DNA from 2 places in the Heyndrickxia sp. NPDC080065 genome. Region 2 is predicted to be linked to the other one. Evidence: riboswitches for the same ligand, from Rfam matches in the RefSeq annotation. Region 2 holds a riboswitch; the other holds the start of a gene.
What was found. Region 2 has a riboswitch for cobalamin ahead of ACQKP0_RS04480 (Ig-like domain-containing protein). Riboswitches for the same ligand answer to the same signal wherever they lie in the genome.

Region 1 (8,919 bases), on a different contig from region 2:
ACCTTGTTATTTTAACATTTTTTAAGCGTATCAATCTGTTTCCTTTTTATTTTCTTTTCCCTTCACGGAAAACCTTCGCACTTCTGATATACTCAACGTCCTTTTGTCCTGAACGATGATTAATCACACGTGCTAAAGCAAAAAAGTAATCTGATAGACGATTTAAATAACGTTGTGCAAGTGGAGGAACAGTGTCATCTTCTTTTGCAAAACTTACGACTAATCGTTCAGCACGACGTGTAACTGTTCTGGCAATATGAATGGAGGCTGCAGCCTTCGTACCTCCCGGCAGGATAAATCGTTCTAATTGCGGAGTACTTTCGATATATTCATCAATTTTCTTTTCTAGATAATCGATCATTTCTTGCTCCAGTTTAAAAGGACGCTTTTGTGATTTTGTCGCAAGATCCCCGCCGCAATCAAATAATTCATGTTGGATTTTTTCAAGATCTTCTAAAATATCTGCGAATTGATCTGGATCTAGTTCAGCCATTGCTTGACCGACAAAACAATTTACTTCATCTACCGTACCATATGCTTGAACTCTTACATCATCCTTATCCACACGACCGCCAATAATGCTAGTTTGTCCTTTATCACCAGTTCTTGTATATATTCTCACACTAATTCCTCCCTCACTTTATTCAAGAAAACACTAATATTATTTAAAAGTATCTGGATATATCGCTTTTGCCATTTCTTCTAATCCTTCTGCTAAGCGTGGACCAGATCTTGATACTTTATCAGAATCAACATTATACACTCGTTTATTTTTAATAGCGGCTACTTCTTTCCATGATTTTCGCTTGTATACGTTATTAACAGCATCTTTATCGTAATAGCCATAAGTTAAAATCATAACATCTGGGTTTGCTTTTACAACTGCTTCCTCTGAAAATTGAATCCAGCCTTCTTTATCGCCTGCAATATTCTTTGCTCCTAATGTATCAAGCATCTCTCCCATAAATGTTCCTTTTCCCGTTGTATAAATAGTTGGTGGAGCAGATACTTCGATCCAAACCTTTTGCTGATTCTCTTTTGAGATTCCTTCTGCCTTCGCTTTAATGTCTGCCACTTTTGATTTCATTCCATCAACGATTTCTTGAGCTTTTTCTTTCGTTCCAGTTGCTTCGCCAATTAATTCTATAGATTTATAGACATCATCAAAAGAGCTGGCATCATTAACCACGATAACTTTAATATTTGCATTTTCTAGCTGCTTAAGTCCATCTTTCGAATTATGCGCATTAGAAGCCGTTGCAAGAACAATATCTGGCTTCAATGAAATAATTTTTTCAATATTAAACTCTTGCCCACCAATTTTTTCTCTATCTTTCACTTGTTCTGGATAATTATCAAAATCGGATACACCGACTATTTCTTTATCTAACCCAAGGGCAAATGCTGTTTCGGTATTACTTGGAAGAAGGGAAACAATTCGCTGTGGTTTCTTGTTAATCGTTACCTTATTACCTACTCCATCTGTAATAGTAACTGGGAAATCCTGAGTTTTCGGTTTACTCTCACTTGTTTTCCCTTTGTCCTGTGCTGTACCACAAGCTGTCAGAATCAATGCTAAAATAAATAACGGTATAAATTTCAAAAACTTTTTCATTAGATAACTCCTTTTGTCGTTAGAATTGTGCACAAAAAAACATCTCATTTGATAGAGATGTTTTATAAACGTAAAAATAAACAAAAAAACCTTGCTCAAAAACGTTTTCAAAACACCTCCCTATCCTCGTAGGCCGACTGGTGCACTTAAAAATCAGGCAGGTCTCCTGGCTCATGATCATTGCTTGCTGTACCTTCCCATATCCATATTTCGATATAGTGGCAACTACAGCTTGCTCCCATTTACAGTGGCGGGACCGCGTTGGCTTTTCACCAAACTTCCCTTTTAAACCTTCTATAAAGGTTCCTGATTTCGTTCCAATCTATTAAATTTTCAATCAATATTCATTATACATTATCAGTATCTGGTTGCCTATATTTTATATAGCGAACGAAAAAAGCATTTTTAAGGTTTTTGTAAGGTTTAGATTAAAACAAGGTAAGGTACGAAATTTATACTATGTTTTGTAATTAAGAATTCATTTTAACGGTTTATGAAAAACAAATAATCAATGATGTCATAGGAGATAAAAACATGAAAACAATCTTACAAGCCAAAAATGTTCAAAAAGTATTTGGTGATAAAGAAAACCGATATAAAGCATTAGAAAATATTAATTTAGAAATTAAAGAAGGGGAATTTGTCGGCATCATGGGACCGTCTGGAGCGGGTAAATCAACACTTCTCAACATTTTTTCGACAATCGATACACCTTCAGCAGGAAGTATTATTATTGATGGTCAAAACATTGTAACAATGAATGAAGAGAAATTATCCGACTTTAGAAGAAACAAATTAGGTTTTATCTTTCAAGATTACAATTTACTTGACACTTTAACTGTAAAAGAAAATATTTTGCTTCCTCTAGCATTATCAAAAGTATCAGTCAATGAAATAAATAAGCGAGTCTACGAGATTGCTGATACATTTGGAATTCGTGACATTTTAAATAAATATCCTTATCACATCTCAGGTGGTCAAAAGCAAAGAACAGCAGCATCTCGCGCCATTGTAACGAATCCTAGTTTAATTTTAGCGGACGAGCCCACTGGTGCCCTTGATTCAAAATCAGCTGCAAGTCTTCTTCAGAGCTTAAGTTCATTAAATGAGAAAAATAAATCTACTATTATGATGGTCACTCATGATGCATTTGCTGCAAGTTTCTGTAAACGAGTGTTATTCATAAAGGATGGAAAACTCTTTACTGAGTTATATAAAAAAGAACAATCTCGTAAGGAATTCTTCCAAAGTATATTAGATATTCTCGCTTCACTCGGAGGTGAACAGGATGACCTTATTTAGTATTGCGAGAAAAAATATTATTAAAAATTTTACAAACTATTTCTTATATTTTGCTTCCATGATTTTTAGTATCGTTATTTACTTTACTTTCGTTTCATTAAAGTATGATGAAACGATTCAAATGAATTCTGATGGTTCGCCCAAAATCAGTTCAGCCTTTAATGGTGCTGCTGTCGTTTTAATGGTTTTTGTAGCAATCTTTATCTGGTATTCTAACTCCTTTTTTACACGGAAACGAAAAAAAGAGGTTGGGTTATACTCTCTTCTCGGTGTACGAAAAAAACAAATCGGCCGCATGCTGTTCTATGAGAACTTTATTATGGGGGTTTTAGCACTTATTATCGGCATTACCCTCGGATCCGTATTATCAAAGTTTTTCGTGGCACTTTTAATGAAAGTCATGGGCTATGATGCGATAACCAATTTCACTATTTCATCTGCAAGCATAATAAATACAGTTGTCATATTCTTGATTATTACAATGATTTCTTCCTTACAAGGATATCGCTTAATCTACCGTTTTAAACTAATTGAACTATTCCAAGCAGACAAAGTAGGAGAGAAAGAACCTAAAGCATCCATTATCATTGCTTTATTATCCATCATTTTAATCGGTTTTGGTTATTGGCTTGCATTACAAAACCTTTTAACTTCAAATGTATGGAGAACGTTGGGTCTCATGATGGCTCCTTTAGTTATCCTTGTGACGGTTATTTTAGGAACTTATTTGCTGTTTAGTACTTTAACGGTTTATTTACTAAAAATAGCAAAGAAAAATAAAAAGAATGATTGGAAGGGAATTAACTTAATCGGAACTTCCCAACTGCTATACAGAATTAAAGGGAATGCTCGTACTTTAACAATTATTGCCGTATTAAGTGCGACTACATTAACCGCTGTCGGAACTGCATACAGCTTATATTACAATAATCGAAGCAATGTGGAAAAAGCTAATCCAAATAGCATGATGTTTATTGATACAGATAAAAATGTAACAAAACAAGTGAAGAATCTAATTGCTAATAATAAAAATCATAAAATCGAATATTATGAAACGATTCCAACACTTCAAGTTAACGCAGATATAACAAATCTAAAAAATATATTCTCAAGTAATAAAATGCAATACACCATGATTTCAAACACTAGCTTTAATAAACTGGCAAAAGAGCAAAAAAGAAAGGATTTAATCACCTTACATGCGAACGAAGCAGCTGCTTTAGAACCTGGCTACATGGAAGAAATATCACCAAAATATGTTGGTAAAACAATTACATTAAACTTGAAAAAACATGATGAGGATATCACATTTAAACATTTAAAGAAATACAGTGTCTTAAATTATTCAACAGCCTATTCCGTTATTGTTGTCAGCGATGAATTATTTACAAAAATAGAAAAGCAAACAAAAGTAGTCAATATGGAAGTTTACAACATTACAAATGAAGATGATGCCAAGCAATTAACCAAAAACATTCAAGCAATTGTTCCGGAACAAGCTGCATTTTCAAGCTTTTATGCAGACTTCGCAGCAGGCTTAGAATCATCCGGCTTACTGATCTTTATGGGTGGATTTTTAGGTCTTGTTTTCCTAGCAGCAACAGGAAGTATTATCTATTTTAAACAATTAACAGAAGCAAACTCTGATAAAGGCCGTTATGAAATTCTCTACAAAATCGGTGTGAATAAAAAAGAGATGAAGAAATCAATTGCTAAACAAGTATTATTTATTTTTGCTTTACCATTGGTTGCCGGAATCGCCCATTGCTCTATAGCATTGACCGCATTATCTAAATTAATGCAAACGAACTTAGTGATTCCTGTACTAATCTGTATGGGGATATATACAGCCATTTACATCGTTTATTACTTCTTAACAGTAAATTCTTACTACAAAATTGTAACGAAAAAAAATTGAAAAAGGAGTCGACAAAATGAAAAAATTAATCATTCCTGGAATCATTATTGTTTTAATAGCGGGATTTATCCTTTTTATTCAAAACGTTAATATTAACAGACTCGGTGCAGATAACTATTATGTACAAATTAAAGGAACAGGTGAGAAAATAGAAGATAAATCAGATAACGGTGAAATATATGTATCATATAAATATACTTTACCTGCCTATGATAAAAATGGTAATGAAAAAAAGTTTACCTTTACATCTTTAAAGCAACTTCGTGAAGATGCCTATCTAAATTTGTTTGTTAAAGATAAAAAAGGGGTCACATCCTATCAAGAAGTAAAATTAAATGAAATACCTGACAAAGCAAAAGAAAAATTAAAGTAAAAAAGTGAAAAACTAAATTTTTATAATAATAGCCTATGGAATACGCGTGCAGCTAGTTATACTACGTATAGAAATTGCTGCCCGCATACCCCACAGGCAAATTCATCTACTAATTTGAAATGATATGTGAGAACCTGATTTTAATTTAGGTTCTTTTTTTAATATAATGAATAAATGAACACTTGGTTGGAGGAGATACGAATGTCGTTAAATAATAAAAAAGTTTTAATTATAGATGACGAAGAGGATCTATTGAGACTGCTTAAAACCGTTTTACAAAAAGAAGGATTGGATCATATCTACACTTCCACTACTGCCGAAGATGGCTGGATACAATTTCAACAAATCCAACCGGATATTGTTTTATTAGATATTATGCTGCCAGATGGCGAAGGCTATGATGTGTGCAAACAAATAAGGACTATTTCCAAAGTTCCTATTCTTTTCTTATCAGCTAAATCAGAAGAAATTGATAAAATTGTTGGTTTTGCGATTGGCGGGGATGATTATATTACCAAACCTTTTAGCCCTAAAGAAGTTGCTTATCGTGTAAAAGCACAGCTGCGAAGATCAGAATATCTACAAGTAATAAATGAAGAAAGTCCGATCATTAAGGCAGGTCCTTTTGAATTAAATGAACGAAGAGCAGAATTAAAAAAGAATGGAGAAGCCATCGAATTAAAGCCAAAAGAGCTCGGAATGATGATCTATTTACTTAAAAATCCTAATCAAATCATTAGCAAAGAAAGTATTTGCGATAGAGTATGGGGTGAAGATTTTATCGGATTTGACAATACTATCATGGTTCACATCAGAAGGCTTCGTGAAAAAATTGAAGCTCAACCATCAAATCCTGAATACTTACTCACTGTCAAAGGATTGGGGTACAAGCTTGTCATAAAGGATGAATAGCCTATGAAATGGAAATTGACAGGGAGATTTTTATTTTCTGTAGTCTTAGTTGTGATTTTAGTTGTATTCATAAATATTTTTCTTCTTTTAACTTTTTTCATCGCTCGATCTATATTTAATGAGCCATTTCACGGTCAAGAAATATCTGCAGAAGTATTTACAAAACAATTTCAAAACCAAATCACCATTTCAAATGACCATATATCTATTACAGAAAAAGGGAAAAATGAACTAATTAAAAATAAAGCATGGATTCAAGTATTGGATGATAACGGAAAGCAGCTTTTTGGTTATCGAACTCCAGAAAATCTAAAGGACAAGTATAACCCTTTGGATATGATACAAATGTATAAATATAGAGAAATAGATGCGGACACCATCGTTTTTATTGGAGAAAAAAAGCTCAAGGATAAAAATTATAGCTATTTTATTGGGTTTAAGAACCGTAATATTCAAAGGTATGTAGTTTCCTATGATTTTCGAGACATCTTAAAAATGTTAAAAATAGGGAGTATTACTTTAATATTCATTGATAGTTTAATCGCATTATTTATTGGTTATTTATTTAGTAAAAGGTTAACCAAACCAATAAATACTTTAATTGATGGTATTAAAAGATTAGCTAATAAAGATTACGATATTAATTATCGCCCTAGCGGTGTATATAAAGACGTTTTTTATAATGTAAATCACTTATCCTATCAGTTACAAGCGAGTGAAATGGAAAGAAACAAATTAGATAAAATGAAAGAAGAATGGATCGCAAACATATCTCATGATATTAAAACGCCACTCGCATCCATTCAAGGTTATTCTGAGATGATGAAAGATACAGAATATCATTTTTCTTTAGAGGAAATGAGAGAGTACGCAGAAATTATCGAAAGAAAATCTGTTTATTTAAAAGAAGTGATCGAAGATTTAAATTTATCAACAAGACTAAGAGCCAAAGAGCTATCCTTAAATAAAACAAAAACCAATCTTGTTGCCTTATTAAGAAGTATCGTCATTGATATATTGAATGATGCAAAATACTCTACAAGAAATATTGACTTCGAGTTTGCTGAGGAAACCATCGATATGGAGGTTGACGAATTATTGATTCGTCGAGCTATCAATAATTTAATCTATAATGCGATTGTCCATAATGATGAAGATGTCCAGATAACCGTATCTATTAAGAAAGAAGAACGAATTCATATAATGATTAAGGATAATGGGAAAGGCATAAAGAAAGAAGAACTTGACCGGATTTTTGACCGCTACTATCGTGGAACAAATACTGGTGAATCACATAAAGGCTCTGGACTAGGAATGGCTATTGCCAATGATATTATTCATGCACATGATGGAGAAATTACGATTGATAGTCTAGTTGGACATGGCACGACAATCGAAATTATGTTATAAAAATTCACATTAAATATTTATAAGGGGTTGTCTGAAAAGCAAAGTGTCAGACAGCCCCTTGTATTCATTAGAAGTTAACGGAACCTGACGATATTACCAAACTCCCAACACATTCATCATAACTACTAAAATCAAAATTGGAGCAACATATCGAATGAGAATATACCAAACATCGAATAATCCTTTCTTTACCTTGCTTCCTTTTATCATTTCCTCATATAAAGCCGATTTTTTCATTTTCAATGGGACAAAAATGGAAATAAGTAATGCACCTAAAGGCATTAATATATTGCTGACTGTATAATCCATTACATCAAAAATCGTTTTATGAAATATCTTCACATCTCCTAAAATTCCAAAGGAAAGTGCGGATGGTACTCCAAAAGCAAAGATAGCTAAACCGATGATCCATGACCATTTCTTACGCTGTGCATTATTTTTCGAAACGACCGAAACAATAATTTCAAGCATCGAGAAAGCTGATGTGAGTGCAGCAAATAAAAAGAGAATTAAAAATGCACCGAAAAAGACCATGCCAAACGGAAGCTGACTGAAAACGGTTGGAAGTACATTAAATAGTAAAACAGGACCTGCTCCCGGCTCTAATCCTAGTGCAAAGACTGCTGGAAAAATAGCAAGTCCCGCAAGAAGCACAATAGCAAGATTCATTCCAACGATAGAAAATGCTGAGCGCGGCAGACTTTGATTTTTTGGCAAATACGAGCTATAAGTGACCATAACCGATACACCTACACTTAATGTAAAGAACGATTGACCCATCGCTTCTAATATTGTTTTAGAGGTTACTTTAGAGAAATCAGGCTGTAATAAAAATAAAACTCCTTCCATTGCTCCATCCAATGTAACTGCCCGAATGACAAGTATAATAAACAAAATGAATAAAGCGGGCATCATAAATTTACTTGCAAGTTCAATTCCGTTTTGAACTCCTTTTGAAACAACAATAATCGTAATAAGTATAAATAATAGCTGAACGATGATGCTGATAATAGGGTCTGAAATGGTACTTCCGAAAATTGCAGAATATTGATTAGAGCTTAAGTGATTTAAACCACCAGTTACAACTTTAAATAAATAGGCTATAATCCATCCACCAATCACGCTGTAAAAAGAAAGTAGGATAAAACACGAAATCATTCCGATGATGCCTATCCAATGCCATTTTGATCTTGGAGCGATTTTTTTATATGAATCTATAGCATTTGCTTGTGTTGATCTACCAATTAAAAACTCGGCCAATAATAACGGCAGCCCCAAAACTAAAGTAAATAGGATGAAAATGAGGAAGAAGGCACCTCCCCCATTCTGTCCTGCTATATAAGGGAATTTCCATATTGCTCCTAAACCAATTGCAGATCCTGCTGCCGC
Region 2 (21,560 bases):
TGCGAATATGTTCAAAACTGTCCACATAGAAAAGAAAAAAGAGCTTAATGTCCATGAGCGGTGCCTGACACCAAAACACCAGATATAATTTCGGTTGACTCCACTTCTTTTTCCTGTTAATCACTATATATAAAATAAATGATTTGCAGGAGACTCCACATTGAAACTATTTTTATTCCTTACTATTTGCTACTTCGCCATCAAAAATATATTTTGGCTTCACTTTCTTTAATATTTCAAATTGCTCATTGGTAAAAAAGAATTCATTAATGCAGTTAATTTTCACCAGCTTCATATAGAGTGATTTTATGAGTTACATCCTCTTGTTGTGAAATAAGTAAAAGTGAATATTTTAAGACAGAAGAGGATAAAAAAGAAATAGGGGTCCCATTAGTAAATGCCGGAACGAAAGACCTTCCCCAGAAATAATCTATAAAATGAAAATAGTTTCCAAAAGGAAACTATTTGTGATATAGTAGCTAAATCATGAAAAATGTTAGAGGGGAAGGACTTAATTTTGGAAACTAATAACATTAGCTTAGAAAAGGCGTTAACATTATTACAATGTGAACTAGTTGCAGCGAGAAATAAAATTAATCCAAAAAAAGTTACATGGAATCAATACGATATTTTAGAAACACTCTATCTTTTTGGAGATAAATTTCCGGCAATGTTAAGTACAGAACTTGGACAGTCCCGTTCTACCATTTCCAAAAACCTCAAAATTCTTAAAGATTATTATTATATTCAACAGCAAAAAAATGAAAAGGATGGTCGAGAGGTTATTACACAATTAACTCATTCAGGGAATGAATTTATGGAAGAAATAAAAAGCGGTCATGAGAAAATAGCTGAAATTGCAGCTTCAGTATTAACTCCGGAAGAGCAAATAACTTTTAGTGAACTTTGTTCAAAAGTGAGTAAAGCTTTATATGAAAACAGAAACAAGGTGAAAGAATGAATAACAAGAATGTTATTGTTATTAAAAATGCGGAAGAAAATAATTTGAAACAGGTGTCTTTAGCAATTCAAAAACACAAAATTACCGTTTTTACTGGTGTTTCTGGTTCAGGTAAGTCTTCACTTGTTTTTGATACGATAGCAGCTGAATCTCAACGGTTATTAAACGAGACATACTCCACCTATATTCAACATCAATTATCTCACTATGGGCGTCCAAAAGTGGAAAAGATTGAAAATCTCCCTGTATCAATTGTAATTGATCAAAAAAGAATTGGTGGAAATGCGCGATCCACTGTGGGAACAATTACTGATATTTTCTCGTTTATTCGACTTCTATATTCCAGAATTGGGGAACCTTTTATTGGGTATTCAAATATTTTTTCTTTTAATCATCCAGAAGGAATGTGTCCTCATTGTAAAGGTTTGGGAGAAATTGAAGAAGTGAATATTAATATGCTTATCGATTTCAATAAATCATTGAACGAGGGAGCCATCCAGTTTCCTACATTCTTACCGGGCGGATGGCGATGGTCTCGATATGTGAATTCGGGTTTGTTTGATAATGATAAAAAAATTAAAGATTATACTTTTGATGAGCTTCATCTACTTTTATATGAAAAAGGCAAAACGTTAAAAAATCCTCCTTCAGAATGGCATAAAACAGCAAAATATGAAGGCGTTGTTTCAAGATTCCAACAAACATTTTTATGGAAAGAATCCAAAGAAAAGAAAACATACCAACATGAATTAGAGAAGATCATTCATAAACAGACATGTCCCTCTTGTAATGGAACTAGATTTAATGACAAAGTATTAAGTTGTAAAATTAATGGATTATCAATTGGAGATCTGTGTCATCTTTCTATCGTTGATTGCCTTGAATTTGTAAAAAGTATATCGAATACAATATCTGAAACTGTGGTTTCAGATATTATAAGAAGGTTAGAAACATTAGTAGAAGTTGGATTAGGCTATATTACATTGGATCGTTCAACACCAACACTGTCAGGTGGTGAATCACAACGAATAAAGATGGTTCGTCATTTAGGCAGTAGTTTAAGTGATTTAGTTTATATATTTGATGAACCTAGTGTCGGATTACATCCTGATGATATAAATCGTATAAATAAAATACTTCTTGCTATTCGAGATAAAGGAAATACGGTACTAATAGTAGAACATGACCCAGATGTGATAAAAATAGCTGACGAGATCATTGATTTAGGGCCACTTGCAGGACACAATGGAGGAAAAATTGTTTTTAAAGGAAGCTATTCTAATCTTTTAAAGAGTGATTCTTTAACTGGTAGATTATTAAGAAAACCTCTTACAATTAAAGAAAATCCAAGAATAGGGAATGAATTTCTATCTATTCACAATGCATCATGTCATAATTTGAAAAATATATCGGTGCAAATACCAAAAAGAGCATTAACTGTTGTAACAGGTGTTGCGGGATCTGGTAAAAGTACTCTTATGATGAAAGAACTTATGAGAGCTTATCCCGATATAATAATGATAAGTCAAAAACGTATACATACTTCTATAAGATCGAATTTAGCTACCTATATGGGTTTTTTTGATGAAATACGAGGATTTTTCGGAAGATATTTTAATGTTTCACCTGCTCTTTTTAGCTACAATTCAAAAGGAGCTTGTGAAAATTGTAATGGTTTGGGGATAGTAAAAACAGATCTAGCTTTCATGGATGATGTTAAGCAAGTTTGTGAAGTATGCCAAGGAAAACGATATAAATATGAAGTATTAAATTATATTATGAAAAATAAAAACATCTATGATGTATTATTATTAACTGTTGATGAGGCATTTTCCTATTTTGAAGATAGTAAAGATATTGCCGAGAAATTATCCGTTCTTCAAAAGGTTGGACTAGGTTATATCCGAATTGGACAGTCTTTAGATACTTTTTCCGGTGGGGAAGTACAAAGATTAAAGTTAGCTGCCAAATTATCTATCAGAGATAATAAGGGCATTTTTGTATTTGATGAACCAAGCACTGGTCTTCATGAATCGGATATTCAACAATTATTGACTCTATTGAATCAACTTATAAAAGAGGGAAATACCATTATTCTAATTGAACATAATATCTCTCTTATTTCTCAAGCGGATTGGATCATTGATTTAGGACCTGGAGCAGGGGATAATGGTGGGTATTTGATCTATGATGGTACAGTTAAAGGACTTCTACAATGTGAAAAATCTGTAACAGCTAAATATCTTGGGTGTCTATCTTCGGTGTCAGGCACCATCCGTGGACTTTTGATGCTTTTTTCCTCCTGGTATGGACAGTTTTGAATTAGAATTTGCGAATATGTTCAAAACTGTCCACATAGAAAGGAAAAAAGAGCTGAATGTCCACGAGCGGTGCCTGACACCATAGAAAGATACCACAACCTCTACATCAAACCATACTTAATCTTAATTCTCATTAATTTCTCTTCGATCGGTTTTGTTAGTAGCAATAGGAAGATTACGTTGGAAACGGCATAGGTAATGGTAAAAGGGATGGCGGATGCGATGGCGATGGTGTATCGTTTCCAGTTGAATAGACCGTCAATGGATACGACGAACCAAATGTCCATGCAAAAAGAGAATAATATCCCTGAAAAGATTCCGTAAAGAACTAGAACGATCTTACTCCGTGATATTCCTGCTTTTCCTAATAGACCCGCGATAAATCCTAATAGTCCCCAAGTGAACATTTGAAAGGGAGTCCATGGTCCTTGCCCAAAAAAGATATTGGATACAATTGCTGACATGGCACCTGTTAAAAAGCCTGCTTCAGGTCCAAAGGAGAAACCAGTAATCGCTGTGATCGCAGTGACCGGTTTGAATCCCGGGATCATAGCAAAGGCGAAACGTCCTGCAACAGATATGCCTGTCATCACTGAAATACACATCATTTCACGAGGCTGCGGTTTTCTTTTTTCAAATGCAAGAAAAAAGGGGATACAGGACAAAAAGGCAATCAGGATAGAAATAATATTATATTTCCGATCATTAAATAATACGACTCCTACACAAATGGTCAACGGAATCACGATGAAAAAAATGAGCAATGAAATGATTAGCCTTTTGTTAAAATGGGTTGTTTGTTTATCTGCTGATTTCGTTTGCATAATTTGATCACATCCTCACAAGTAACCGCGTTTTCAAATAGGTGTCTTGACATGCGATGGGCTGCTGTTGTGTAAAAGCTATTTCCGCTGTAAAATTTATGTGTTTCATCCTCCGACACAATGCTTCCATCAAAAAACATCGCACATCGATCAGAATATTGCGCGGAAAATTCAATATCATGTGTGACCATCACAATCGCTACACCTTTTTTCTTAAGGTCCAATAATATATTGGCAAATATTTGTTTGGAATAGGCATCGATTCCTTTTGTCGGTTCATCTAGTAAAATGATTTTTGGATTCAATAATAGCACTTTTGCTAACGCGACTTTTTGTTGTTCACCACCGCTTAAATCGTAAGGATGGCTGGATAAAAGGTGTTCAATTTTTAAGCTGTGAATAATTTCCTCGATTAGTTCGTCCGCTTCCACTTTGGAACAGTCTAAAGCTTTTACCATATTTTGAAGTTCCATGTCGACCTTCTTCTCAACAAAAAGTGTTTGTGGATTTTGTGGTAAAACGGTTAAATGGTTTCTATATAAATCTCCGTTTCTATATTTGTCTATCTTTTTCCCAAACAATAATATTTTGCCTCTATGCGGCTTCAATAGCCCCGCCATCACATTAAGAGCCGTTGTTTTCCCCGTTCCATTTCCACCTACGATGCTAACCATTTCTCCTTCGCGGATTTGAAATGAAAATCCTCGTAATACATCAGGCAATTCCTTTTCATATCGAAACCAAGCATCGCGTATATCCAAAAGAATACGATTTTGAGTGGTTGCTTCTCCAATTAATTGTAAAGTTGCTGCCCTATGTTGAAAGTGCTTGGATAAAAAAATTCTTCCATCTTTCACTGTTAAAGGAGCTTTGTCTTCAATATGTAATTCATGAAACACTCGAATAGGTGTTGGTAAACCAATTTGTTTAATATTCAACTGTTTCAATTGCTGTGCCACCTCTTGAGGGGAGTCGTTACAGATTATTTTGCCATTCTCCATAACGACCACTCGGTCTGCAACAGCAAACACTTCTTCTAGACGATGCTCCACTAATAGAATCGTCATTCCTAAATCTCTATTTAATTTTTTCAGAGTTTCTAAAAACTCTTTAGCCGCAATAGGATCAAGCTGAGAAGTTGGTTCATCTAATAATAAAATCGATGGCTGCATCGCCATAATAGAAGCAAGATTCAACAGCTGCTTTTGTCCACCTGATAATTCGCTCGTATTCTTTCGAAACCATTCTTGGATTCCAAAAAAATGAGCCATTTCGGCTACCCGTCGTCTAATCTCCATCGTACTAAAGCCTAAACTTTCTAAACCAAAAGCCAACTCATGCCACACTTTATCTGTCACAATTTGATTTTCAGGATTTTGCATCACAAATCCAATTTCAGATGCAGATCGGTGAGAGTCTAAGTGTTCTAGAAGGGCACCTTTATAATAAATATCTCCAGATGTTTCACCATGTGGTGTAAGTTCTTTTTTTAGCTGTCTTAAAAAAGTGCTTTTTCCGCAGCCAGAACTTCCGCAAAACACGACAAATTCCCCTTCTTCAATGGAAAGGGAAATGTCGTCTAACGCTTTTTGACTTTGTAAAGGATATTGAAAGGTTAGGTTTTTTACTTCAATGAGCGCCATTTTAATAACTCCCTTGTTTCAATGATGATAGGTATTGCTAGTAATAACGCATATGAGCTGTAAAGCAGTATACTCACACTAGATACAGACAATTCACTAAAGGTTGGATAAAAATAATAGGTTGTGTAGCCGAATATACTGCCGATGAGATTAGCTGCTGCTAAACTGATTATTAATGCTAAGACAATCCCATCTCTTTTCGTAAAAATAAATAGCGAAAAGGTCGAACGATTTTTCAATCCATACCCGCGTGCTTTCATGGAATCTGCTGTTTCAATTGAATTTTCAAGCGCCCATGTAATTAATATTGATAGGATTTGAAGGCAAGCCTTAATCCTTTGTAGGATATTACCTGATGTATAGTCCATTCCAATTGTTTTTTGAGAATTTGCGATAATCCTTATTTGCTTTTTAAATCGCGGAACGAGCCTTAATGTTAATGAAATAATTAACGAGATGGCAGGTGAGATTTTTCCAAAAAGATATAAAAATTTATCCGATGTCATGACTGCATTATAGGATCCAAACCATAAAACAACCGAAAGCAGCATCGCAGCCATTGCGATACCGTACAAAATAGCTTCTAATGTAATGGGATTATAGTTTACATAGAATAATACTTTCATCCCGTCATGACTAAAAAACGGATTACATAAGGAAACGATGATAAATAAAGGAATATAGAATAGTAAACTATTTAAAAAGGAACGTTTATTTAGAATGATATTCAAGATCATTGAAACCACTAGTGAAATAAGCAGATAAATGGGATGCATGTAAAAAATAGAGAGCCCAATGACAGAAAAGAAATAGGTAAAAAGAACAATAGGATGATAGGTTTCAAACGCTCTCATCGATTCAACACACATCTATTCATCCCATGTCACTCCTAAATCACGCCCTAAATCACATGTATAATTCCATTCAATTTTGTCGCCATCTTTTAAGTAATATTTACTTGCACCATAATTCGGATACCAGCCGTTTACAGAATACATCCAGCCGCTTAATTCTCCGACACTAAATTCATAAACATGATTAATTCCTTCTATATATACACTGCCATATTTATTCTCATTTGCTCCTTGATACTCCATATGAATACGATGATCGCGTGTTGCACGGACAAGGATGTCAAATACATTTTCATTGTCCCTTAATTCATATTTTGTTGTATCTAAGATGATCCCGTTTTTAGGAACGAATTGTTCACTTCGTAATGATTTATCAAGTTTATCGTAATTATCCAATATCGTATCGACACGGATGGAGATAGTGACGTATTTTTTCTTTGGCTTGTTTTCGTTTGCTGGTTTTTCATTATTTGTTGGCTTCGTCGCTGCTTGATCACCTTTTTTAGAAGGTGATAAGTCATTTCCTTTATTGACGGGCGTGGTCGTGTTTTCTTTTTGCTTTTTACTAGTGTCCTGTTTTTTTGTTTCCTTTTTGTCTTTATTATTTGAGGAAGCTACCTTCTTTGATTTGTTTGGATTTGTTTGTTCTTTTTTCGTATTCTCTTTCTTTACTGGATCTTGCTTTTTCTTGTCCTGTGTTTTTGTTTTATCTTCCGCGTTATTCTTTTCAGTGTTTTTTTCTTCCTTTGAAGCAGTTATTTCCTTCTGCTTGTCTTGCTGATTCGTTTCAGTAGTGGACGTTTGAGCTGCCTTTTCTTCATTTTGGTATTCGTCAACCGTTTGAATTTTACATGCGGTCAACACCATAAAGGTAAGGATAGTTATGAATCCAAGCTTAATCCACTTCTTGACCATTGTCTTCACCTCTTTAATACGAGAATGGTCAGAGTATGCTTCTTTTCTCGGGAGGATGCATACTCTGATTTTCAAAAATTATTTTTTAGAAACCTTTATATATGTGCTTTTGCTCTTATTTCCAGCTTTGTCTTTTGCAAATACTGATAGTTTTATACCTGCTTTTTGCTTTTTGATCGTCACTTTATAGATACCTTTGCTACTAGCTTTAGTTGATCCAAGCTTTGTTTTTCCTTTATATACAAAAACAGTAGTATTGGCTTCTGTTTTTCCAGTAACATCTTTCGAAGCAATCGTTACTTTCTTTACAGTTGGTTTTGCTGGTGGTGTTTTATCTAAAACAGTAAACGTTTTTGATGTGCTGTTTCCTGCCTTATCAGAAGCGACTACTTTAATTTTTACACCTGCTTTTTGCTTGCTGATAGTGAGAGAGTAGTTTCCTTTTGAATCGGCAGTTTTGGTTTGTTTCAGCTTTCCGTTGATATACAATTTAACAGTTGCTTTAGCTTCTGTTTTTCCAGTTACTTTAGTACTTTTATCACTTACTTGACTGACGGTTAAGCTTGGCGGTGTTTTGTCCACAACTGTTATCGTTTTTGAAGTGGTGTTACCAACTTTATCAGATGCAATAATTTTGATTTTGACTCCAGGCTTTTGTTTGATGATATTGAAAGAGTAGTTTCCTTTTGAATCGGCTATTTTTATTTGTTGAAGTATTTCATTAATATACAATTTTACATTTGCTTCTGCTTCTGTTTTACCAGTTATTTTTGTACTCTTATCACTTACTTGATTAATAGTTAGGCTTGGAGGGGTTTTATCCTCAACGATGATGGTTTTTACTTCGCTGTTACCTGCCTGATCAGTGGCAATAACCTTTATTTTCACACCTGCTTTTTGTTTGCTAATTGTGAATGAGAAATTCCCATTTGAATCTGCTGTTTTAGTTTGTGCTAACGTGTCATCAAGATAAAGTTCTACCTTTGCTTCGGCCTCTGTTGTACCAGTTACTTCTGTGCTCTTATCTGTTACTGGCTTCACTGTTATGCTTGGAGGAGTTATATCCTCTACGGTGACAGTCTTAGAATCACTTTTGCCAGATGGACCAATTGCTTTAACCGTAATTTTCACACCAGCTTTTTGTGGGCTAATGGTAAAAGAGTAGTTCCCATTCGTGTCCGCTTTTGTAGATTGAGTTAGTTTGTCTTCGATATAAAGCTCAACTGTTGCCCCTGCTTCTGCTTTCCCAGTCACTTGCGTACTTTTATCATTGACTGGATTAACAACAAGTTCTGTTGGAATTGATGGATCTGGTTTACCTGTATCATTATTGACTTTGACTGTCACTATCGCACTTGGTATTTTGTTTCCACCTTCAGCAAATATGTTAATAATTGTATCTGCATTTTGTGGTGTAATGTTAATGCTGAATGTTCCATCGCTATTAGAAGTAGTACTTCCAATTGCCACATTATTCGTTTTAGCCGTAACAGTAACTCCAGCATCTGTTTTTCCAGTTATTTTCGTACTTGTAGTAGTGACTGGATCAACCGTTAAGGCTATAGTTGGCTTTTTGTCTGTCATATCGTATAGCTTTGTTTGATTATTCACGTACCTAAAATAAGCTGCAATTGCATAGGAAACTTGTTCGGTTGCCATAGAATTAGCTTTATCTTCTGTTAATATATGTTTAAACCCGCCATCCTTTTCACTGTAAAAAGTCATGATATTGGACAAAATGTTCCCATTGGGTTTAATGAAACGTGAATCAGCGCTCGGATCAATCCCGAGGCTTGTCAAGGCAACTAATACTTGTGAAGCGCTCTCTACATTTTCTGTTCCCCAGCTCTTGTAGCCGCCATTATCTAATTGTGTTGAAGACAAAAACACCAGTGCCTTATCTACTGCGTCTTTTACGGCAGCTTGATTGGTATAGGTTGATAATGCTTGAATTGCCATAGCGGTAACATCTGCATCACCGATTTTTGAGCCTAATGCCCATCCACCATCGTTTAGCTGTTGATTAATAATAAAATCAATCATTTTTTGTCTAGAATTATCTGCTGTAGGTGGAATTCGGTATTGATTCGTATCTATTGCAATTAACGCAAAGATGGGTCCATTAATTCCTTGTTTTTTTACATTTTCCAAATCGAATAATTTTTCCACAAGGTTATAACCACCAACATTTGTTGGATCCTTGCCGATGGCATTTAGTGCCAAGATGACACGAGAGTATTCTGTGTACTTTGATTGATGTAAAATACCATTTTTACTTTTAACAAATTTTTCTAAATTTGTATAATAGGTTTCAAAGTAATTTTCAGTACCATTAGCTGCTCCACGTGCTAACGAAAAAATATACCATTCGTTTCCAAATGATGGTATAGGAACACTTTCTACCATAAATTTACTAGCAGTGTTATAGGCATTTAAAAGCTGATTATTGATGTTCAGAGCATTTGTATCTGTTTCCTCCGCTTTCACAAATAATCCAGTGAACGAAAGCTGGGCAAGAAGCATGAAACTTACAAGAATCATTGAAAGATAGAGTCTTGGTTTTAAAGTGAATTTTTGCATGATCTCATTCCTTTATATTTATTTTCGGTACACTTTGTAAAAAAGCACGAGTTCAGTTTACTTTGATTCATAAAAAAATGCCCTTCACTAAGAAGGGCATACATAAACAAATAAAATCAATAAACGACAAAAATGTTTATTTTATGTTTAAGCACCTCCTATATCCACGTAGGATTACTTGTTAATGAGTATAGGCAGGTCTCCTGGCTTGTGGATCATCGACTTTTTGTGCCTTCCCATTTTCACAGTGGCTATAAACAATAGGCTGTTTTCGCATAGAATGTTGCTTTTCAGACATATCCCCATTCTAATTTCATTTTGGGGACGTGCTCTTTTCTCTATCTTATTTGTACTCAATTCAATCGGGACAATAAAATAGAACCGTAAAAATCCAAATACCGATTTTTACTCCATTTAAAAAAAGCAACAAAGTTTACGAAAAGAGCTTAACAAAAAGTCTTCTCACTTACAGTGGCGGGACCGCGTTGGATTTTCACCAAACTTCCCTTTTAAACATCAGAATCAAAATTCTTCAGTCACCTATCTCTTCTTGATTATTAAATTTTTCCAATATTATCATACTTCTAATCTTTTTATTTGTCTATTTATTCTTTAGAATGATATTAAAAAGGACGGTAATTACAAGGCATTTTTTTGTGGTGCTGATTAAAAAATTTTCTGACAAACCTATAAGAAATGATATAGTAAGTACAAATGGAATCATAATTATTTAGGGAAAAGGGGAGAGGGACTTGCAAAATATTGATAAGTTTTTAGAAGAATGTAATCTTGTGGATAAAAAAGAAGAAATTTTAAAAGCGGCAGCTTCATCTATTGGAATAAAAAAAGAAAAGGCGAACGAAGAAGATATTCCGATTGGCAGTTCTAAATTTGGAGGTTTACCAGATTTACCTCCTAACTTTTTATTTCCAAAATACGATAATGGCTATCTATCATTTTTAGCTCAATTGAATTTACAAGAGGCTAAGGCTTTCGATAAGAACAATCTTCTTCCCCAAAAAGGTATATTATTTTTCTTTTATGACATATTAGAACAACCATGGGGAATGGGGGAAGAGGATAAGGGATGTTTCAAGGTTCTCTATTATGATGGAGATGTAAAAGAATTGAAACGCACACCTTACCCTGAAGAAACCGAAGACTACTTCCCATTGCCTTCATTCAAAATAATGTTTAAAGAATTCTTAAGCTTTCCAGAAGAACTTGAAGGAGTAGAATTGAATGAAGAGGAAATGGAAAACTACTATGAGTTCAGAGACTCTGTTATGCAAACAAGCGAGATCATTAATAACGACGAAGAAATGATTGTTCAGCCAATGCACTATATGTTAGGAGAACCTTTCAACGTACAAAATAATGTATTTAAAGAAATTATTTATTACGAAAACGAAGAAAAAATAGACTGGCCTTCAGAAGAACTCAATCAGAAAAGCAACGACCTGATCTTATTGTTTCAAATGGATAGTGACGATGATTTAGATGTAATGTGGGGAGATGTCGGAATACTATACTTTTGTATTGATAAACACGACCTTCAAAACAAAAAATTCGACCAAACAAAGTTTATTCTTCAATGTCATTAGGGACAAAGGACCTGACCCTCTGTCCCAAAATAGGCTGCCAATTTGATTGGCAGCCTAGTAGTTTCATTTTTATTAGTTTCAAGAGGTTTCTGTTATTTTTCAGGAACAAAGTAGATAGCTGAAGGACCGGAAGCACCACCTGGGAGACTAGTTGTGAAAGAATAGTCATTTCCATTGGCTCCAATTTGTTCTGTCGCAAAGTTCCAAGCATTTTGATAGCTAAGAAATCCAGAAGTTTTAAGTTTGCCGTTCCATTGCATGACATAATGACCGAAACCACCTGATGGAGTATCATAGACTGAGATTCGCTGTGGAGTATGCAAACCATTATTTAATTTAATTTTCAAATTATATAAAACACCATAGTTCCCATTGTTAATAACCGGTTTATTTCCATCGACGACACTAATTCCATCTTCATATTCTCCCGGTAGTTTATCACTCCATTGACCGGAAGCGGCTGACGATAGGTTAATATATGCGTTTCCTAATGCTGAATTGTAAGTAATGGTACCTTCACGATCAAAATGTGAAAAGCTTCCTCGAACATGTGAGTCAGGTGCTAAGATGTTTATGGTAAGAGGACTAGATGGTTGTTTTTTATAATTGAGTGTTGTTATTGTGACAGTAGCAGGCGTATGACCGTGTTTCGTAAAGGCAGTGAACTGTGCAATTCCACTCACCGTTTCTAAGTCATCTGCATTTTTTTCTAAAAAGTAGGTTTCACCAGGTTCGAGTGTAGTAAAATAATGTTGCTTTGCGTTGTTTTCAAGAAATTGGATAAGTGCTTCTTCCCCTGCGACATCGGGATAAATATTAACTGAAGCTCCAATTCCATTTGAATACATTTTCACTACCTCATTTGAGGTATTTGTAATCGCAAGGCTTACCGTTCTGTTTTCACCACTTCTATTTTGATGGTGCCAAAAAACGCGGAATTCCCCGGTCGCTGTGTCACGATAAAAGGCACCCTCCTCTGCATATGTTTCCGGCGAATCACTGAGAATTAATTTTCCTCCTGTTTGTTTTAATTCTGGTTTTTCTAGATGGACTGCTGGTTTTAGTGTTTCGATAGGGACAATTTTGTCGCTAGCAAATGACTGTCTGGGTACTAAAATAGCAAAAAGAATCGTACAACAAACTACTACTGTTTTCATTTTCATTGAGTTTATTCTCCTCTCAAATTTTTTATAAGGTTTCACCCTTCGAACATTTTTATATATTCAACGTCTCTTGAATTTCTCCTCCTAAAAGAGATAAAAAAAAGAAATAAATTTTCAAAATAAGTAATAATAATTAGATAATAGGATATGCAATAGTATTGATCTGCTCAAAAATACCTAGATTATAACAGTTTCGGGATGATATCTATTGACGTATGATTTTAGGTGCTATATTATCTAAATGGAATAAATATTCCGTTTTTGATATACATAATGGAATAATATTTCTTCTTGTGAATATTCTCTATCAGTCATTTCATAATAAGATTAGGAAAACATGTTTATTTTTTTCTGTTACTAAATTAATTTTGGAAGGATTTTTATATGAAAACTATTGGTCACTCTACCCCACTAATCATGATAAAATCTGTCTATAATTCGTTAACGAAGGCAGAACAAAAGGTTGCTGATTATGTTTTATTAGATACCCAGGAGTCCGTTTATTCTTCAGTAACGGATCTTGCTGAAAAAGCAGGTGTGGGAGAGACATCTGTTATTCGATTTTGTCGAAAGCTTGGATATCGTGGGTTTCAAGAGTTTAAACTAGCTGTTGCACAAACTCTTTCCAATGTAGATGAACAGGTTCATGGAAAAATTGAAGAATCAGATGATGCGGAAGTGATTGCAAAAAAAATTACGACACAAAATGCAGGGGCACTACAGGATACGATAAATATGTTGCAGACATCAACCCTACAAAAAGCGGTTGAGGCGATTATTAATGCAAGGAAAATGTATTTCTTCGGGGTTGGATCTTCAGGATTTACAGCAAGCGATGCCAAATATCGTTTTATGCGTCTCGGCTATAATGTGGATCATGCGACTGATGCACATATTATTGCGATGAATGCAGCTTTGGTAGGTGAAGAAGATGTGATCGTTGCTATTTCATCTTCCGGAAGCACTAAGGATATTGTTGATTCAGTTAAAATTGCCAAGGAAAATAAGGCATTCGTCATTTGTATTACCAATCATGCGAGGTCTCCTATTACTTATTATGCGGATGTCATTTTATTAGTTGCAGCGAAAGAAACTCCATTACAGGGTGGAGCCTTTTCAACGAAAATTGCTCAATTACATTTACTAGATATTTTAACAACGATAACTGCAATGAGGAAAAAAGAAAGTTCCTTCCAGGCTATTGAAAAAACAGCAAAAGCCGTCCTTAACAAAATGTATTAATCATCATAATTACTTTCTACAAAGTAGGTGAGTAGGCAAAATGTCGGAGCAGAATAAATTTTTCAGAGTATTAGAGTTAATTACTAACTATGCTTATTTGAATATTTTGTGGTTTTTCTTTTCGTTACCGGTTATTACTATTTTTCCTGCAACAATAGCTATGTTCCAGGTGATTCATAAATGGTCAAAAGACGAAGAAACATCTATTTTACAAAGCTTCTTTCACTATTTTAAAAAAGATTGTAAAAAAGGGATAATCATCGGGGGAATTATGATCTTTATAATAGCAGCACTTGTCGGTGATTTTTTCATTATTTTAGAGTTAAAAAACCCATGGCAAAGTATCTTACTCCCGGTACTTATCATCATTACATTACTGTATTTCATGATGATGTTGTATTTTTTTCTTTTGTTTATGCGATTTAATACTTCAATGAAACACTTACTTAGCATGGCTTTTGTTTTATCCATTAGGAGACCGATTCAACCCATTATAGTTTTACTTATTTTTTTGATATTGATTACGATTACTTTATATGTAAGATTTTTTACTATCCTTATTATTTTTAGTTGTTGTGCATGGATTCACTATAAGATGATTAATCATTCGATCGAAAAAGCGATCAAGGTTTAACATCTTTTTTCTTTATACAATATTTGAAATGAGGAGACGATCATGGAAAAACATAATGAATGGTTTCTACTAAAAAGTGAAGGAGAGAGATCAGTGAATACAATACTCGGTAAAGAGGCCAATATACTATGGGTGGATTTCCTTGCAAATGGGGAAAGACTATCAGAGCAATCAGAAAGAAAAAGATTAATAGAAAATGCGAAGAAAGCGGGGATTACCCATCTAGTAGTTGATGCGAAAATACCTTATGGTCAAACAACCTATCAAAGTCAGTATGCCTATCATGTGAGCAGCTGGTCAGATGGAAGTTTTCAAATGTGGAAAGATCGTGACTTTTTACAAGAAATGATTGATGAGTCACAAGGATCCGGGTTGAAGATTATCGCTAATATGGATGTATTTGCGGAAGGGACTGCCCATTCTAAAGATGGGATGGTGTATGATAAGGAAAAATGGAAGGTAGTCTCTTATAATGAAGCCACTTCAATGGCACCAACAGCAGCAGAAAATTCAGCTGATACGACCATTTTCGTCAATCCTATCAATCCAGAAGTTATAGATTATGAAAATAGTATTATAAAAGAGATTGTCTCACAATATGAAATTGATGGCATTGTACTAGACCGATGCCGATATCCAAATATTTATGGTGACTTTAGTGACTTGAGCAGGGAGACATTTGAGAAGTACATTGGTGAAAAAGTTGAAAGATGGCCATTAGATATTTATGAAATAGAAGATGGAACGAAGAAAATAAAGTTTGGTCCACATTTTCCTAAATGGACTGAATGGAGAGCATTAAATATAAAAAATTTTGTTAAGGGTGCTAGAAACATAGTAAAAACGATTAACCCTAAGTTGGCTTTTTGTATATATGTTGGATCTTGGTACCCTCTTTATTACAACGAGGGCGTAAACTGGGGAAGTGAAACGTATCAACCAGATTTAGAATGGGTGTCTAATCAATATCACCAATCGGGATATGGGGATGAATTAGATTTTATTATGACAGGTTGCTATTATCCTGAAGTGACAATTAAAGAAGCAGATGAAAATAATCGCCCTGCACCGTGGTACAGTGTTGAGGGAGCGATTGATATGAGTTTAGAAGCGATTAATGGGAGTATTCCGGTTATCGGGAGCCTATACTTAAAAGATTATCATGAGGACCCAGAGCAATTCAAAAAAGCGATTCAAATGTGTAAAGAGAAATCAAACGGTGTGATGCTATTTGACGTTGTATACTTGGATGAATATCAATGGTGGGAAGAATTAACCGTTGAATTACAAAAGAAAAAAATTTGATAGATACTTTCTTCTGATATCTAAAAATGCATATGATAATAAAAAAAGAATATATTATCCTTTTTTTATAAAAAAGGTGGATAAAATTTCCGAAATATGATAGATTCATATATAAGTAAATTGTGATGCGGTGTAAATGTAGAATTCAGAATTTAGGGAAAAATGAAAGCGTTAATCAAACCTACTTCAGTTCTAAATGAATACACCTTAGAATTGTGTAAACTACCGCATTAAATTTCTAAACTAATAAAAGGGGTGTTAGTTTTATGAAGCGTTTCTTGTCTTTATTTCTTTCTGTCACATTAATCATAGGAGTTCTGGCTGCATGTAGCTCAAAAGAAACAGGTTCAAAAGAAGGAGGGAAATCGAAAGTTGAATTTTGGACAATTTCCTTACAACCGACATTTAATGATTACTTTAATGATCTAATTGCTAAATACGAAGAAAAAAATCCTAAAGTAAAAATTGTGTGGAAGGATTATCCATACGATGCAATTCAAAATAAATTATTAACGAGTATTGCCAGTGGTGAGGCTCCTGGTGTAGTAAACTTAAACACTGAATTTGCAAATCAAATGGGTACAAAAGATGCTTTAGTTGATTTAAATAAGGAACTTACACAGGAACAAAAAGATGCTTACTTCAAAGGTATCTATGCTTCTACTGAAATTGATGGAAAAGCAAATGCACTTCCATGGTATACAGGCCTTCCCGTGTTATTTATAAATAAGGAATTAGTTGAAAAAGCTGGATTAGATCCTAATAATCCTCCAAAAACAAAAGAAGAATTGAATCAATGGGGAAAAACGATTAAGGAAAAAACAGGTGCTTATGGTTATGTCTTTACGATGGAAGCACGCTCTATTTTAGAAGAGGGGAATAAGCTTCTTACAGATGATTATAGTAAAGCTGCATTTAATAATGATGATGTAAAAGCTTCTATTAAAGAAAACGTTCAACTAATGAAAGATGGTGTCATTCCAAAGGATATCCTTGATTATGACAAGCAAATCCAATTCTTTGGTAGTGAACAGGTTGCAATGATTTTATCAAGCTCTCCTTTTATCAATAAAATAAAATCAGCATCACCAGATGTATATAAGAAAATGATTGCCGTTCCGAGTCCTGTTGGAAAAGCTGACATCCGTTTCTCTAATACTATGAACGTTGTCGTTCCAGCGAAAACAAAGCATAAGAAGGAAGCAGTAGACTTCGCAGCATATGTAACCAATGCTGAAAATCAATTAGCATTCTCAAAAGCTGCAAGCACACTTCCTTCCACTGTAGATAGTGCAAAAGATGCTTTTTTCTCTAAAAACGACGGGACTTTAGAAGGTCAAGCATTGACCGTTTCAGCAGCAAGCTTAGACAAAGCGACTGATTTCTACTTGGGTATTGCTAATGCTAGTGATGTAAATGGAAGCATTAATAAGCATCTGCAAAATATTTATTTAAATAATGCAGATATTGATAAGGAATTAAGCGCGGCTGAAAAAGAAGTAAATGATATATTGAAAAAATAAGTGGGTAGTGGGTTGGGCAGATTCTTAGCATTCTGCCCAATTTCTCTAAGGGGGAAGATACGCGTGGAAAAGAAGCATAACGCGAAAAAGAAAAAGGTTTCTGAAACTAAATTGGCCTGGATCTTTATGGCTCCGGGATTGATTTTACTTTGTCTTTTTGTGTTTTGGCCGATCATTTACAGTGTGCCTTTGGCATTTACAAATTACTCGGTTATTGCAGAAACGAAATTTATTGGTTTAGATAATTTTATCCGTGCATTTAAGGATCCGGACTTTCTCATTTCCTTGAAAAACTCGTTGCTGTATATCATCGTGGTTCCATTTATTCAGCTTTTCTCTATTTTGATGGCGGTCCTAGTTAATCGAAAAATCAAAGGAATCAAGTTTTTTAGAAGTGCTTATTATATACCTGTTGTTACTTCAATGGTGGCAGTAGCCATTATATGGGGTTGGTTATTAAGTCAAAACGGGGTAGTCAATTATATTTTAATGTCCGTTGGAGTAATCGATAAAAAGATCGGTTGGTTATCGGATTATAATACTGCTTTGTGGGTTTTAATGTTTATTACGATGTGGAAAGGTCTTGGCTACTATATGATGATTTATTTGGCTGGTCTTCAATCAATTCCAGAAGACTTAATTGAAGCAGCTAGGATTGATGGAGCTAGTCGCTGGCAAGTGATTCAAAAAATCACTATTCCGCTTTTAAAACCTTATGTGTTCTTTTGTAGTTTAATTTCCCTAATGGCGGCAATTAGAGTCTTCGATGAAGTATACGTTTTAACATCAGGTGGACCCGGAAGTTCAACTTTAACATCAAGTCTGTACATTTATCAACAAGGGTTTATGAAGTTCAACTTTGGATATTCATCAGCATTAGGTTTAATTGTTAGTGTCATTATCGTTATTTTTAGTATTTTTATCTTTTTATTCAATAAGAAAGGTGGTGTAAATCCATATTAATGGGTTGCGACTTATGAATAAAATAATCAAAATTGCAAAAAAAGCATTGATTTATTTGGGATTGATTGTTTTTGCTATTTTTATGATGGGTCCCTTTCTTTGGTTGGTAAGTGTTTCGCTAATGCCAGGTAAAAATGTATTTACGTTTCCACCTGCAATATTTCCGACGTTTATTGATTTCGCAAATTATATAGAAGTTTGGCAGTATATGAACTTCTTTCAATATATATGGAATACGATAGTTATTTCCGTTTTGGGGGTCGTCCTAAGTATATTTTTCTCCTGTCTAACCGCTTATCCATTAGCTATCTTTAGATTTAAAGGAAGAAACGCGATCTTCTTAGCCTTGGTTTCAACGATGATTATTCCTGCTGCAGCTGGTTTGGTCGTGAATTATCTCACGATTAAAGCACTTGGAATAATGGATACTTATTTAGCTGTCATCCTTCCATCTGCTGTATCGGTTTTCAATATTTTTCTAATGAGACAGGCGTTTATTGGGGTACCTTTAGAGATCCGTGACTCTGGAAAAATGGATGGAGCTTCTGAATTTAGAATCTGGCTTCAATTAATGATGCCGATGGTAAAACCTGCGATAGCTGTTATTGGCTTACTAGAATTCATGGCAATGTGGAATAACTTTTTATGGCCGATTATTGTCTTAAATGATACTTCTAAATATCCATTGGCGTCCGCTTTAAGCTTTTTGAATGGACAATTTTCCTATAACTTCGGGTGGATTGCAGCGGGAACGGTGATTTCCGTAATTCCGATTATTATTGTCTTTTTATTCACACAAAAATATTACATGGAAGGTATATCGGGAGCGGTTAAAGGATAGTAGATTTGGTTACTTGTTGCTTATTAACAAGTCGTAAATGTGAGAGGAGCAAAAAACATGGATATTCAATATGCCCAGTACTATTTCCGTGATTATTATCACACGGGAGAATTTACAGAAATAAAAGGTAGAAAATTAGTTTGTGAATTACAGTCGCGCTATTCAATGAATCAGGAATACGAAGGGGTTATTTCTTCCAACCTCATTGAGATCATTACAGAAGAACATAAAGGCAATATCAAATTGACTTTTGAATATAGTGCCTCCTTGAAAGAGGATGGGTATATATTAAAAGTTGAAAATGATCAGATCACTGTAACCGCAAGAAATAAGAGAGGGATCAAATATGCTATTGATGCTCTTGGTTTCATCATTATAAAAAAAGAAGGTGTCATCAGGCTACCAATTGTAACGATTCATGATGAACCGTCCTTTCGCATTCGAGGGATTATCGAGGGATTTTACGGGGAACCTTGGAGTTTTGAAGACCGAATGGACTCCGTTTCCTTTATGGCAAAACACCGCATGAATACCTTTATGTACGCACCGAAAGATGACGAATATCATCGCAAATTATGGCGTGAATCCTATCCAGAGGAAAACTTTAAGAGGATCCAATTGTTAAAACAACATTGTGATGAAAACAATATCGATTTTTATTATTGTATTAGCCCAGGAAACGATATGAAATTTACATCTAAGGAAGACTTTGGATATTTAAAAGAAAAATTAAGGGCAATGATTTCGTTAGGAATTAGAAATTTTGCGATATTAATGGACGATATTGATTATGTATTAAAGGGGGAGAACAAAGATTTTTTCGAAAGATCCGGTGTTTCCCATGCATATTTAGTGAATGAAGTGAATCGATTTTTGAAAGATACATTATATCAATACAATTTGGTTATGTGCCCTTCAGAATATTGGTCATATTGGGACACGGAGTATAAAAAAGATATTCGTGACTTAATGGATCCAGAGGTTCTTGTTTTTTGGACGGGATTTTTCGTGTTTGCCCCAACAATTGATCAAGAACATGCACAAAATAATCGATCTTTTTATGGACATGATTTTATCCTTTGGGATAACATCCCTGTGAATGATGCCGATCCTGATCGTATTTTTCTTGGCCCGGTAAGAAACCGTTATTCAAAATTAAACGAACTAGGGCATATTGGGTTTGTTTCTAATCCAATGAATCAATGGGAATTGTCGAAAATGTCATTAATTACGTTATCCCATTACATGTGGAATTGTGAACGTTATATGCCCGAATATTCATGGGAATTAGCTCTCAAAGAATTTGCTCCTGAGTTTGTAGAAGACATGAGATTTTTTTGCGAAAATAACGAAAATAGCAGACTTTATTTTAAAGTGAATGAAGAATTGATGAAAGCGATTGAAACGAAAAATATTCTGTATTTAGATTCCTATTTTTCAAGATTTTCAGAGGCGATTCTTCATCTTAAAACGATGGACAATTCAAAATTTCAAACTGAGATCAAACCATGGTTTGAGAGAGCAGAAATGGATATTCATTTATGGAAACTCATCAAAACATATGAAGAAACTAAAACGGAAAATGTTCAACAAGAGATACAGAAGTGGATCTCCCAATCTAAAACATATCCATGTCGGATAGGTAGTGATGTAGCTATGAAGGTAGCAGATAAGTGGGGTTATCTCTCCAACGAAAAGAACGATTGATAGGAGTGTTGAAGGATGAAGAAAATACTTTATATTCCTTTAGATGAACGTCCCTGTAATTACCATTTTCCTAGTGACCTTGCAAACGGAACCGATTTTACGATTGTTAAGCCAGGTCTAGATTTGATGGGGAAGAAGAAAGAACCCGGTAACGTAGATCAATTATGGAAGTGGCTCTTGGAGGAAGGCAAGGATGCAGATGGCGCCATTCTTTCGTTAGATACCCTTTTATATGGTGGGATTATTCCTTCTAGACTCCATTCGTTAACGAAAGCAGATTGCGTAAATCGATTATTGGGATTGAAAAAATTAAAGGAAATCAATCCGGGGTTACAGCTTTTTGCTTTCAACCTAATCATGAGATGTCCACAATATTCTAGTAGTGACGAAGAACCAGATTACTATGAGGAGTGGGGGAAGGAGATTTTCCAACAAGGTTATATTAAGCACCGTAAACAGTTGCAAATCGCAACGAAAGAA

Region 1: linked by a shared signal. The riboswitch ahead of ACQKP0_RS00010 (ABC transporter substrate-binding protein) and the one ahead of ACQKP0_RS04480 (Ig-like domain-containing protein) in region 2 are both predicted to bind cobalamin.

The regions. Positions count from the first base shown of each region.
Region 1 is NZ_JBNNWS010000001.1:116-9,034, forward strand. Features, by position in the region: gene ACQKP0_RS00005 (cob(I)yrinic acid a,c-diamide adenosyltransferase) at 47-622, opposite strand; gene ACQKP0_RS00010 (ABC transporter substrate-binding protein) at 662-1,615, opposite strand; cobalamin riboswitch at 1,755-1,940, opposite strand; gene ACQKP0_RS00015 (ABC transporter ATP-binding protein) at 2,150-2,917, shown strand; gene ACQKP0_RS00020 (FtsX-like permease family protein) at 2,904-4,835, shown strand; gene ACQKP0_RS00025 (YxeA family protein) at 4,852-5,208, shown strand; gene ACQKP0_RS00030 (response regulator transcription factor) at 5,410-6,120, shown strand; gene ACQKP0_RS00035 (sensor histidine kinase) at 6,124-7,530, shown strand; gene ACQKP0_RS00040 (sodium-dependent transporter) at 7,624-8,919, opposite strand, start outside.
Region 2 is NZ_JBNNWS010000003.1:178,711-200,270, reverse strand. Features, by position in the region: gene ACQKP0_RS04510 (MarR family winged helix-turn-helix transcriptional regulator) at 518-961, shown strand; gene ACQKP0_RS04505 (ATP-binding cassette domain-containing protein) at 958-3,282, shown strand; gene ACQKP0_RS04500 (ECF transporter S component) at 3,384-4,106, opposite strand; gene ACQKP0_RS04495 (ABC transporter ATP-binding protein) at 4,055-5,749, opposite strand; gene ACQKP0_RS04490 (energy-coupling factor transporter transmembrane component T) at 5,731-6,603, opposite strand; gene ACQKP0_RS04485 (DUF4430 domain-containing protein) at 6,619-7,518, opposite strand; gene ACQKP0_RS04480 (Ig-like domain-containing protein) at 7,597-10,059, opposite strand; cobalamin riboswitch at 10,275-10,448, opposite strand; adenosylcobalamin (AdoCbl) riboswitch at 10,492-10,626, opposite strand; gene ACQKP0_RS04475 (YwqG family protein) at 10,851-11,702, shown strand; gene ACQKP0_RS04470 (hypothetical protein) at 11,795-12,865, opposite strand; gene ACQKP0_RS04465 (MurR/RpiR family transcriptional regulator) at 13,250-14,107, shown strand; gene ACQKP0_RS04460 (YesL family protein) at 14,148-14,741, shown strand; gene ACQKP0_RS04455 (alpha amylase family protein) at 14,784-16,046, shown strand; gene ACQKP0_RS04450 (ABC transporter substrate-binding protein) at 16,313-17,569, shown strand; gene ACQKP0_RS04445 (carbohydrate ABC transporter permease) at 17,633-18,532, shown strand; gene ACQKP0_RS04440 (carbohydrate ABC transporter permease) at 18,546-19,373, shown strand; gene ACQKP0_RS04435 (beta-N-acetylglucosaminidase domain-containing protein) at 19,431-21,080, shown strand; gene ACQKP0_RS04430 (DUF4127 family protein) at 21,096-21,560, shown strand, end outside.